Regions from separate parts of the Salimicrobium jeotgali genome, predicted to be linked through region 2. Evidence: riboswitches for the same ligand, from Rfam matches in the RefSeq annotation. Region 2 holds a riboswitch; the other holds the start of a gene.
What was found. A riboswitch is a leader RNA that binds a small molecule or an ion and turns the genes downstream of it on or off. The one in region 2 is predicted to bind S-adenosylmethionine.

Region 1 (5,244 bases), 960 kb from region 2:
CGCACCGAAAACGGTCAAAGTACACGTCAGCAACGTTCTCGGGAAACTGGAAGTCCAGGATCGTACCCAGGCTGTCGTTTACGCTTTCAGGCATCATTTAATTAAGTGAGCGGAATTTGATATACTTGGAAAGGCATACAATTCAAATGGGAGTGATAGTCATGCAATGGACAAATCAGTTAGCCGGTCAGTTGAATTGGTCCGGAGATATTTCGAACAGAGAAGAAAAACAGCGGGTGGCGGATCAGGTAGCGGGAAAAGTGAAAGATAAGGATGTTATAGGCATCGGCTCCGGCTCCACTGCTTTCCTGGCACTGCAGGCTATTGCGGAACGCGTGAACGTAGAAGGGCTTGATGTGAAAGGCATACCCACTTCCAAAGAAGCGGAAATAAACTGTGCAGTCTTAGGACTTGCAACTACGACGCTTATAGATTCCCGTCCCGACTGGGGATTTGACGGGGCGGACGAAGTGGACGGCGACCGTCGACTGATCAAAGGGCGCGGAGGAGCTATGCTCCGGGAGAAACTCGTGATGGCCAGCGCGGAAAAGACGTACATTCTTGCAGATAAAAGCAAGATGGTAGAGAGACTCGGAGAGAAGTTCGCTGTGCCGATTGAAGTGGATGCGAGAGCTATTCATCTGGTGGAAACAGGACTCGGAAATTTATCTTCGGTGAAGCGTGTCGAGATGCGGATGGCTGAGAAAAAAGACGGCCCTGTCATTACAGAAGGAGGCAATATCATTCTGGATGTAACCTTTGAAGATATCCCCGCTGACGCGGAAAGTACTCTTAAAGCAATGCCTGGTGTTGTGGAAACAGGACTGTTCATCGGCTATCCGGTAGAAATTCTTACCGTATAAATTCTCTCCCCCTCTTTACAGTTGTGTTACAATATATCTTGCGATGTAATATTTCAGGATATTGAGGGGAAAAATGAGACGACTAATACTGGGGTTTTTCATATTGATGAGCGGCTGTTCGCTTATGGCTAATGCCGGTGAAGAAAAAGAAAAGGAACCGGTAAAAAAAGAGAATTATGAGAAGTATGAAGCTGATATAGAAACGAAAGTTGAGAAATTCGACAAACTTTCCATTGTGATGCACTACCCGGAAACGCCGAATGACCAGATTGACCAGACGGTACTGGACTACGTGAATGAACAGCGTTCCGAATTCAAAAAAGACAGTTATGAACGCGTGAAGAAAAAAGGGATCTCTGCCGTGCAGGAGCTCCACATCGATTACGACGTCGTTTATGAAGACAGCGCTACTTATGTAGTCAAGTTCAACGAGACGGTGACGTGGGGGGAAAAGCGTAAGGCTTTTGATGAAACGGTGCTGCATTTTGAGAAATCGAACGGGAAGAAACTTTCACTTACCCATTTTCTTCGGAGTGAGAATGATTATGAAGAAATCCGGAACTATCTGGAACGCACCTTTGAACGCAAACTATCGGAGAAGGAACTTAACGGCTTTACGTATGAAGGGGACGCTTTCACTTTCTTTGCGGGGAATCAGTCCGTACGGGTGAATAAACAGGAGCACCCGGAATGGTTCAAAGAAAAGTTCATGAAGAAGCGTTCGGATATGACGGAAAGACCTGGGAGTTTTCATGCGGAGAAAGAAATCACCGAAATTCCCGTTACCGAAAAAATGTTGGAAGAGTATCCTGTCGCAGTGATGGGAGGACCCCATCCGAAGAGGACAGAAGAAATTCTCCGGGTGCTGGAGAAGAACGACCGGAAAGCTGTGTTCTTTTTAATCGGCAAACGTGTCGAACGTTATCCGGCCGCAGTGGAAGCTATAAAAGAACAGGGGCACGCTGTGGTGGCTCATACATGGAACCACAGGCTCCCGGAACGTCTCACGGAGAAGAAAGAAAGCGAATACCGGGAACGTTCCGTGAACCTGCTCAGCTCTATTACAGGTCAGCAGGAGGTGCTGGTCTCCGGCGACAGGGTCAGTCCGGAAAAAGCACTCATCAACCGCCCTGACTGGGCCGGGGAGTCCGAGGCGTGGGTGAAGGAACAGCTCGTAAATTCCGCCCGTTCGAACGGGCAGCTTGTCGTAAGCGGATTGAATGAAAATACTCCTGCGCTTTTACGGGAAGTGCTTCTTGAACTGAAGGACTCCGGGAGCCGGGAGAAGGACACAGGCAGGGAAGAGTCCGGAGCAGAACGGCTGGCCGGGATGTAATTTTCTAATAAACAGCACAGACACTTCCGGCGGAGGTAATGTGCTGTTTTTTATTGCGCTCCGGACCTCTTCTGGTAGAGGATCTTCCGCAGCCGCTAAACCAGTAAGTGATATCTGATGAACTCTCCCCACTTATCGAATTCGACAAGGAAGCCGTCGTGCCCGAATTCGGTATCTATATGGAAATGCAGAGCGTGAGGAGCAAGGAGTGAAAACTCTTCCATGGATTCCTTCGGGTATACGAGATCTTTCTCGAAGCTCATCGTATAAACGTCCGCGCTGTACTGTTGGGCCGTCTCCTCAAGGGTGCCTCTGTTCCTTGTGATGTCGTGATGGTTCATGGCATCGAGAAGGTAAAGATAGCTGTTGGCATCAAACCGTTTCTTAATCTTCTTCCCCTGATAATCCAGGTAGGACTGGATATGATAATTCTCTTCGTTCTGCCGGCGGTTGAAGCGCTGGTGGAAGAGGGACCTGCTTCTGTAAGTGACCATCCCCGTCATTCTGGCAAGCTCGAAACCGTCCAGATCCTCATTCGACTGATAATTACCGTTTTTCCACTGCGGGTCACGTTTTATCGCTTCTCCCCCTATATGATTGAATGCTATTCCATAATCGCTGAGGGCCGGAGTGGAAGCGAGAATAAACAGCTTATCCATCGCATCCGGATACATAAGCCCCCATTCATACACCTGCATACCACCGAGTGACCCGCCGAGCACGGCATGTATGTGCGTGAAACCGAGAACTTCCAGAGCCCGTTTCTGAGCCCGTACTATATCTCTGATTGTTATGGAAGGGAAGTCGAGACGATAGACCTCTCCATTTTCGGGGTTTACGCTCGCCGGGCCGGTAGAGCCGTGACAGCCGCCAAGTACGTTGAAGGTGACAGTCTGAAATTCTTCTTCCGGGACTATCCCTTCTTTTCCGAATAGACCTCTCCACCATCCGGGTTCTTCTTCCGTACCAACGGTGTACTGATTGCCTGTGAGAGCGTGACATATAAGGAGCAGGGGCGCATTCTGGTTGCCGGCCTGCTCATAGGCGAGCGTGACTTCCGGCAGCCGTTCACCGGTTTCGCAAATGAACTCCCCGATCGACACTTCTTTATAAACGGTTTCACAAGTTCGGATATGATTGACGGACATCTGTCTTCCCTCCAATGGAATTATATAGGTAATGCGGCCGGGGAGCCCATACATAGAAAAAGCCCCCTTCTGATAAGTTAAGAAGAGGGCTGAATTATATATTGCCTCCTCTTATCTTTCAGATCAGTAAGATCTGTAGGACGTAGCACCTTTTCAAACTGACGTTTGAAGGTTGCCGGGCTTCACAGGGCCTAATCCCTCAGCCGCTCTTAATAAGAGTCGCACGAACTATTCAATTTAAGCTTATTATGAAGTATAACCACCAGAGGAAAGGTATGTCAACTAATTTTCTGACTATTTGAGATATGTTTGAAGGAAAAAGAGGCGGGGTACAATCAAAAGTATCCGATTATTAAAAGAGGAGTGGATTAATTATGGTAAAAGAATATAGCGTAGTACAAAACAAAGACAAAAACGGCTGGTACATTAAAATCGAAGACATCGCTCCGACGGATTTCTTCGAAGATTTTGATTCCGCAGTCAGCAAAGCCGAAGAAATTGCGAAGAAGAACTCTCCGAGTAAAGTTCTGATTCTCGATCAGGACGATAACGTGCAAGAAGAAAGAAGCTTTTAATTTAATTATGCGTAAAGAGCTGAAGGGTACCCCCTTCGGCTTTTTTTGTATGGAAAAAATAATATGATACATATTTTTCAGAATACTTATTGTAATATGTTTGTAATCGTGCTAAGATACAGACAATGAAACTGTGCAAACGAATTCACAGTATCGCTTCTGTCACCTGTCCTTTTCTTTACATAGGAGAAGGAGTAATTTATTGGATATTTTTGCAAACGAATGCACAAACTTTTCCGGCGTCCTTTATTTTTTTGTGTAAGTTGTAAGCGGATTCAAAAAATCAGAAACAGTAAAAGGGAGTGTATGGAATGAAGAAGAAAAAGTTTTATTCAGGGATTGCTACGGCTCTATTGGCTTCAAGTGTGCTGGCGGGCTGTTCGTTCGGCTCAGGTGAAGAATCTTCCGGCGGAAGTAATGACGGTGGAGGAGAAGGCGGCAACGGCGAAGCGGTTACGGTTGACGTTTTTCAATTCAAAGTGGAATTCAAAGATCAGTTTGAAGAACTTGTATCGATGTATGAAGAAGAGAACCCGGACGTCAATATTAACGTCAAAACCGTCGGTGGCGGTAACGATTACGGTGCTTCACTGAAAACTTCCTTCTCCTCCGGCGAAGAGCCTGACGTCTTCAACGTCGGCGGACCGACGGACGTGGACGAGTACGAAGAATATCTGGCCGACGTTTCGGATACGAAAGCTGCCGAAGCGGCTCTTGAGGGGACGTTGAACGGTGTAAGTCGTGACGATCAGGTTCTCGGACTTCCTTATAACCAGGAAGGCTATGGACTTCTTTACAATAAGAAAGTTTTCGAAGAAGCGGGTATTGATGCTTCCTCGATCAAGACGATGGAAGATCTGAAAGGTGCCGTGGAAACCCTGAATTCCAATAAAGAAGAATTGGGAATCAAAGCGCCGTTCGCTTTCCCCGGCAAAGAACAGTGGGTTATGGGTAACCACCTGGCAAACGCCTACCTGGCGGATGAGTTCAATCACGATGTAATGGAAGCATATGAAGCGGAGACTGTGGAATTCGCAATGGGAGATCAGATGAAAGAGTTCACGGATCTTCAGAGTGAAAATTCCATTCAGCCTGTATTGAGTCTCGATTATTCCCAGCAGGTGGAAGAGCACTTTTCTCTTGGAAACGTAGCGATGATTCAGCAGGGTAACTGGGTGTACAACACGATCGAATCCATGGATCAGGAATTCGCCGAAAACAATGTCGGGCTTCTTCCTATTCCGGTGGAAGGTTATGAAGGAAGTATTCCTGTAGGCGTGCCTAACTACTGGGTGGTAAACAAGCAATCCGAAGATGAAGTG
Region 2 (5,244 bases):
TTTGCTGCCGTCGGAATAACCGAGCATAATCTCCTGGTGGTTGCCCCGTTTTTCCAGGTGTTTCGAAAATACTTCCATTTCAAACAGGGTCTTGATGATGTCAGGTCCGGCAACAAGGTCATCTACAGTTTCGAGTAAAGGTGCGACGTCGAGGTCGCTTTCGACACTTCCGTCTGCATGAAGACGGTAAATCCCGGCTTCTTTAGCAAGTACGAGGACTTCGAGAAGATCACTGACGGACTCTGTCATACTTATCAGGTAGACTTCAATGGAGCGTTTCCCGAATTCTTTATGAGCATCACGTATCATATGGAAAACGTTCATAATTTGACGGGTCGCTTCCGAATAGTCTTCATTCAACAGAGAAAGAGGTCTCGGGTCTTTCAATACATTCTCAAGGATCCCGGTTTTATCCGCTTCACTCAGGGACGAATAATCGTCTGTGATCCCTACTTTCTGTAAAAGTTCCGAGACAGCTATTTCATGTTCGCCACTGTGATTACGGACATCGAGAGTAGCCAGATGGAAACCGAACAGACTTACCTGACGGATAAGTTTTCTCAGGCTTTTAAGCTCTCTGCTTTCAGGCTGATGGCGAAGCGCGTTTTCCTGAATCAGGGACAGGTCATTAAGCATCTCATCGGCGCTTCTGTAGCCGGTTTCTGACTGACCTATTTGACGCAGACGCTCTAGTATCACCGCGAATTTTCTGCGGTACACTTCTTTTTCCACTTTCCATACTTTGTCCTCCGGAAGCCACGTTTCTTCTCTTTCGATAGACTGCATGAGCTTCCCGGACACCTGGACGTAAGCAAGCGACTGGCTGAAACGTTTCATCAGATCGACGAGCGAATCTTCGTATTTTTTTAAAATCAGGTTTCTGTGCTTATGCAGGGTTTCCCAGGTGACTTCCGGCGTCACGTTCGGATTCCCATCCCTGTCTCCGCCGATCCAGGAACCGAAATGAAGAAAATCAGGTACAGACCATTCTTCTTCGGGATAGTTCACCTCAAGCTGATGTTCTAGTTCCTGGTGAATATCCGGTAAGACGTCGAACAACGTATGGTCAAAGTAGTACAGGCCGTTCCTTACTTCATCCATAACGGTCGGTTTCCGCTCCCGGAGCTCTTCTGTCTGCCAAAGTGCGGTGACTTCATTCTGAAGACTGTCCATGACGCCTTCCCTTTCTCTCCGGGTGAGTCTGCTTTCATCCAGCTGTTTCAAAATGGTAGCAATCCTTTTTTGTATTTCCAGTACGGTCCGCTTCGTCGCTTCTGTAGGATGGGCCGTTATGATCAACTCCAAAGAAAGTTTGTCCAGTGTCTCCTGAATGACATCTTTTGAATAATCATTTTCTTTTAGGTTCTGCACAGCACTCTCCAGTGAAAACGGCTGTACGGACATGTCTTCTCTGAGCTGGTACTCTCTCCGCCGGCGTATACGGTGATTCTGTTCGGCTATGTTCACCAGGTGAAAGTATATGGAAAAAGCACGGATCACCTGAGAACGCATAGGCGGTTTCAATTCGGTGATTTCCGACTTTAATGTCTCATAAGTCGAAGAATCAGGGGTGCTCCGCAAGTCCTTTGTTAACTTGCGTATTCTTTCCACTTTATCAAGTAATTCCTGACCGCCCTGATGAACGAGGACTTTACCGAGCATTTCGCCTAGGACCCGTATATCATGACGCAGTGGCGTAGTATGATTGTTGGATGTTGGTTGTGTATTCACTTCTTCACCTTCCTATATGTTCTATTGGTTGATTCAGCTGTCGGCTGTAGAGAGGGAACCGCAAAGGTTCGTATTTTAATAATATTATCAGAATATTTCATACAGTCAAATGACGGGGTGAAGATGTATACGGCCTTATACATAAGACACCTCTCTTCTAAATGCTCAACGAAGAGAGGTGGAAAGGGTTCAGCTTATTTGTTCCTGTACTTCTTTCATCTGCTCCAGGTGACGCATTTCGTGCCATCCGATGAATTCTACCCACTGTTCCAGATTCATAGCCCCGAAGGAAGGGTGGGGGAAAGAGTATTGCTGAAGTGTATTTCCGGATTTGTTGTGAGTCAGAAACATTGTAGCTTCCCTTGTCTTCTCGAGAGCCTCACGTGCTTCCTGTATAGAAGAGAAGGCCCCTGATGGCCGGACTGCTTCCGGCGCTTCCACTTTATGGGAACGGTTGGTGGTACGCTCGATAGGTTTCGGTGATGCAGATTCTTTCGTGCCATTTTTTATGACGTCATTGATCTGTTCAATGATGAAGTTCTCCATCAGATATAAATGTTCCAATATTTCCAGTATAGACCACGTATCATCTGAAGGTTTCTTTCCGGCATCCTCTTCGGAAACCTGACTGATAAAGTCCTGAATAAGCTTTCTTTTGTCTTCCAGTCCGTACATAGTTCGTCATCCTTCCCGGAATTATAACCATTGTGATTATTATAATCGTAACTGTTACTTTATAGACAAAAACACAGGAGGTTAAACATAATTATCAGGGAGGAAAAAAATGAGCTTTACTGCTTTACTTTACTACCGGTTCGTTGTATTATGGAAAATAACTTAAAATTAATAACGAAACTTCTTATCCAGAGAGGCGGAGGGACTGGCCCTTTGAAGCCCGGCAACCATCCTGCTGATGTGAATCAGTGTGAACGGTGCCAATTCCTGTAGAATGGATATCCATTCTAAGAGATGAGAGGATCGAGCGGATATTATAACGTCGACCCCTCTTCCTGGATATTAAGGAGAGGGGATTTTGATTGTTAGCCCGTCTAAACTCTCGGAAGAAGTGTAGTTAGAGAGAAAGGATAAGATATATTATGGCAATCGCTACTTTCGGTGCAGGATGTTTCTGGGGTGTGGAAGCGTTCTTTGACAGATTGAACGGAGTGACGAATACAACAGTCGGTTATACGGGAGGATTTGTGGAGAATCCGTCCTACGAACAGGTGAAAACCGGGGAAACAGGACATGCGGAGTCCATTCGTATTGAGTTTGACCCTGAAGTGCTCACTTATGAAGCTCTCGTCGAGTACTTCCTTGAAGCCCATGATCCTACTTCCGTCAATCGTCAGGGAGAAGATGTCGGACATCAGTACCGCTCCGTGATTTTTTATGCGAATGAGGAGCAGCGTCAGCAGTCCGTTGCGAAAATAAAAGAATGGAACGATCGCGGAATTTTCAAGTCTCCGATTGTAACAGAAGTGGTACCGGCTTCCACTTTTTATGAAGCAGAGGAATATCATCAGCAATATGTTAAAAAATATGGAGCGGCCTGCAGCGCCGTTTAAAACTTCAGCTTTCAGCTGGAGTTTTTTTATGCATTATTCTTTATTCGTTAACTTCACGCAGATGCTTACGCTTTCGCACCGGTTTGTTATACTATGAGTAACAGGGGGTGGGTGTATGACGCTGAACGACTGGGTCCTCGGAGCTATGTGTTTTTTTCTGATTCTCGGGGCTCTGGATTATTATATACTGAATAGACGGCTGAAGCTCGGGGACCGGTTTTACGAGGCGTTCCGGATGATGGGGACGCTTGCTCTTGCCATGATAGGGGTCATTTCGTTCGCCCCCGTGATGGCCGAGTGGATGGCTCCGGTAGTCGTGCCGCTGTACGAATGGCTGGGGGCGGACCCCGGGATGTTCCCGTCGATGCTTCTGGCTATCGATACCGGGGCGTATCCCCTGGCCGAATCCCTTGCCGAGGACGCGGAGGCGGCTGTGTTTTCATGGTCGCTTCTCGGAACGATGATGGGTTCGACCGTAGTGTTTACTATACCGGTTGCGCTTTCGGTATTACATAAGCAGGATTACCGTTATTTTGCCAAAGGAGTTCTGATCGGATTTACGACTATCCCCGTGGGCTGTTTTACAGGCGGGTTTCTTGGAGGATATGCTTTTGACTGGATGCTTGTAAATCTGCTCCCTTCCATTGTTCTTGCAATTTTAATTTCGATCGGTCTCGGTTTATTTACAGCTGTCACTATACGTCTGTTCGCCGCATTTGGTAAGATAGTGGAAGTCCTTATTGCTGTAGGTCTCGTGTCTATTACTATTGAAACACTTCTTGGAGTGAGCGTTATCCAGGGGCTGGCCCCTCTTTCGGAAGGAGCGGTGATTGTAGCGAAAATAACAGTCACCCTGGCCGGAGCTTTTCCACTGGTCGCTTTTCTCGAAAGAGTGCTGCAGAGGCCTTTTGAAATAATCAGACCTTTGGTGAAAGTGGATAAAGTGGCGATGACGGGGCTTTTGGCCTCTATGGCTCACAATATACCTATGCTGGTAACAATGAAGGATATGGAGCCGAGGGGGAAAGTGATCAACTCAGCTTTCGCTGTCAGTGGAGCTTTTGCACTCGGAGCTCATATCGCTTTTGTGGCAGGCATTGAAAAGGATATGGTAGTGCCGGTGCTTGCCGGTAAGTTGAGTGCCGGCTTTCTTGCAGTAGTTATCGCATGGGCAGTAACAACAAAAGAGGAGGGGAAGTCCCATGAAACGGTGGTCGGATACGATTGAGGTAGAGACACCGATTGAACACGTCTGGTCATATTTCGATCAGTCCCTGGAACAGACCAAAAAAATTATGCCGAATATCGAAGAACACCGGCTCATCCATTCTTCCGGAGAGACGGTCGGGAATGTGTACAGACAATCGTACGGCGTAGGAGAGACAAAGGAAGAATACGAGGTTACCGTAACTGAATTCAAAGATGAAGAAAATGAAAAAAGACTCACTTATTCTTATACACTGGCCGGGGTTTATGATATACAGGCCACTTATTTACTTGAAAAAGAGGGAGAGAAGAAGACGACGTTCACCTATCTATCTTCAAATAGGCCAAGGAAATGGTATTTACGGATACTGATTCTTTTCTCCAACGATCAGGCCGTCGCTAACTTTGTCCGTCGCGTGAAAAGAGTGGCCGAGGAAGAATATAACGAATAGTACGGGTGTATACAAAAGTTGCCGCTCTCCCTTAGTGCTTTATGAGGGGGAGCGGCAACTTGTTTTCCTTACCTTCTTCCGAGAAGGTTAAAGTATGAAGATCCAGATCAGTGCTAACGTAATAACAAAGGTGATAACGTAGATGATGCTGAGACGACGGAAACTGGAAGTATCACGGGAGTCGGATTTCAGGCTGGCCAATTCTTCATCACTGTCGGCCGAATGTTCCTGCTTGTTCAGGTTTTTTCCGATATAGATAGTGGCTCCAAGGGCAACGGCTGTCATAA

Region 1: another riboswitch for S-adenosylmethionine. It lies ahead of metX (homoserine O-acetyltransferase MetX); the one in region 2 lies ahead of msrA (peptide-methionine (S)-S-oxide reductase MsrA).

What each region holds. Positions count from the first base shown of each region.
Region 1 covers NZ_CP011361.2:339,904-345,147, forward strand. The annotation lists gene AAV35_RS01755 (response regulator transcription factor) at 1-109, shown strand, start outside; gene rpiA (ribose 5-phosphate isomerase A) at 162-863, shown strand; gene AAV35_RS01765 (polysaccharide deacetylase family protein) at 937-2,199, shown strand; gene metX (homoserine O-acetyltransferase MetX) at 2,295-3,347, opposite strand; SAM riboswitch class I at 3,456-3,566, opposite strand; gene AAV35_RS01775 (DUF2188 domain-containing protein) at 3,722-3,922, shown strand; gene AAV35_RS01780 (ABC transporter substrate-binding protein) at 4,234-5,244, shown strand, end outside.
Region 2 covers NZ_CP011361.2:2,074,219-2,079,462, reverse strand. The annotation lists gene ppc (phosphoenolpyruvate carboxylase) at 1-1,731, opposite strand, end outside; gene AAV35_RS10445 (DinB family protein) at 1,921-2,406, opposite strand; SAM riboswitch class I at 2,588-2,707, shown strand; gene msrA (peptide-methionine (S)-S-oxide reductase MsrA) at 2,829-3,299, shown strand; gene AAV35_RS10435 (ethanolamine utilization protein EutH) at 3,415-4,527, shown strand; gene AAV35_RS10430 (SRPBCC family protein) at 4,502-4,957, shown strand; gene AAV35_RS10425 (hypothetical protein) at 5,045-5,244, opposite strand, start outside.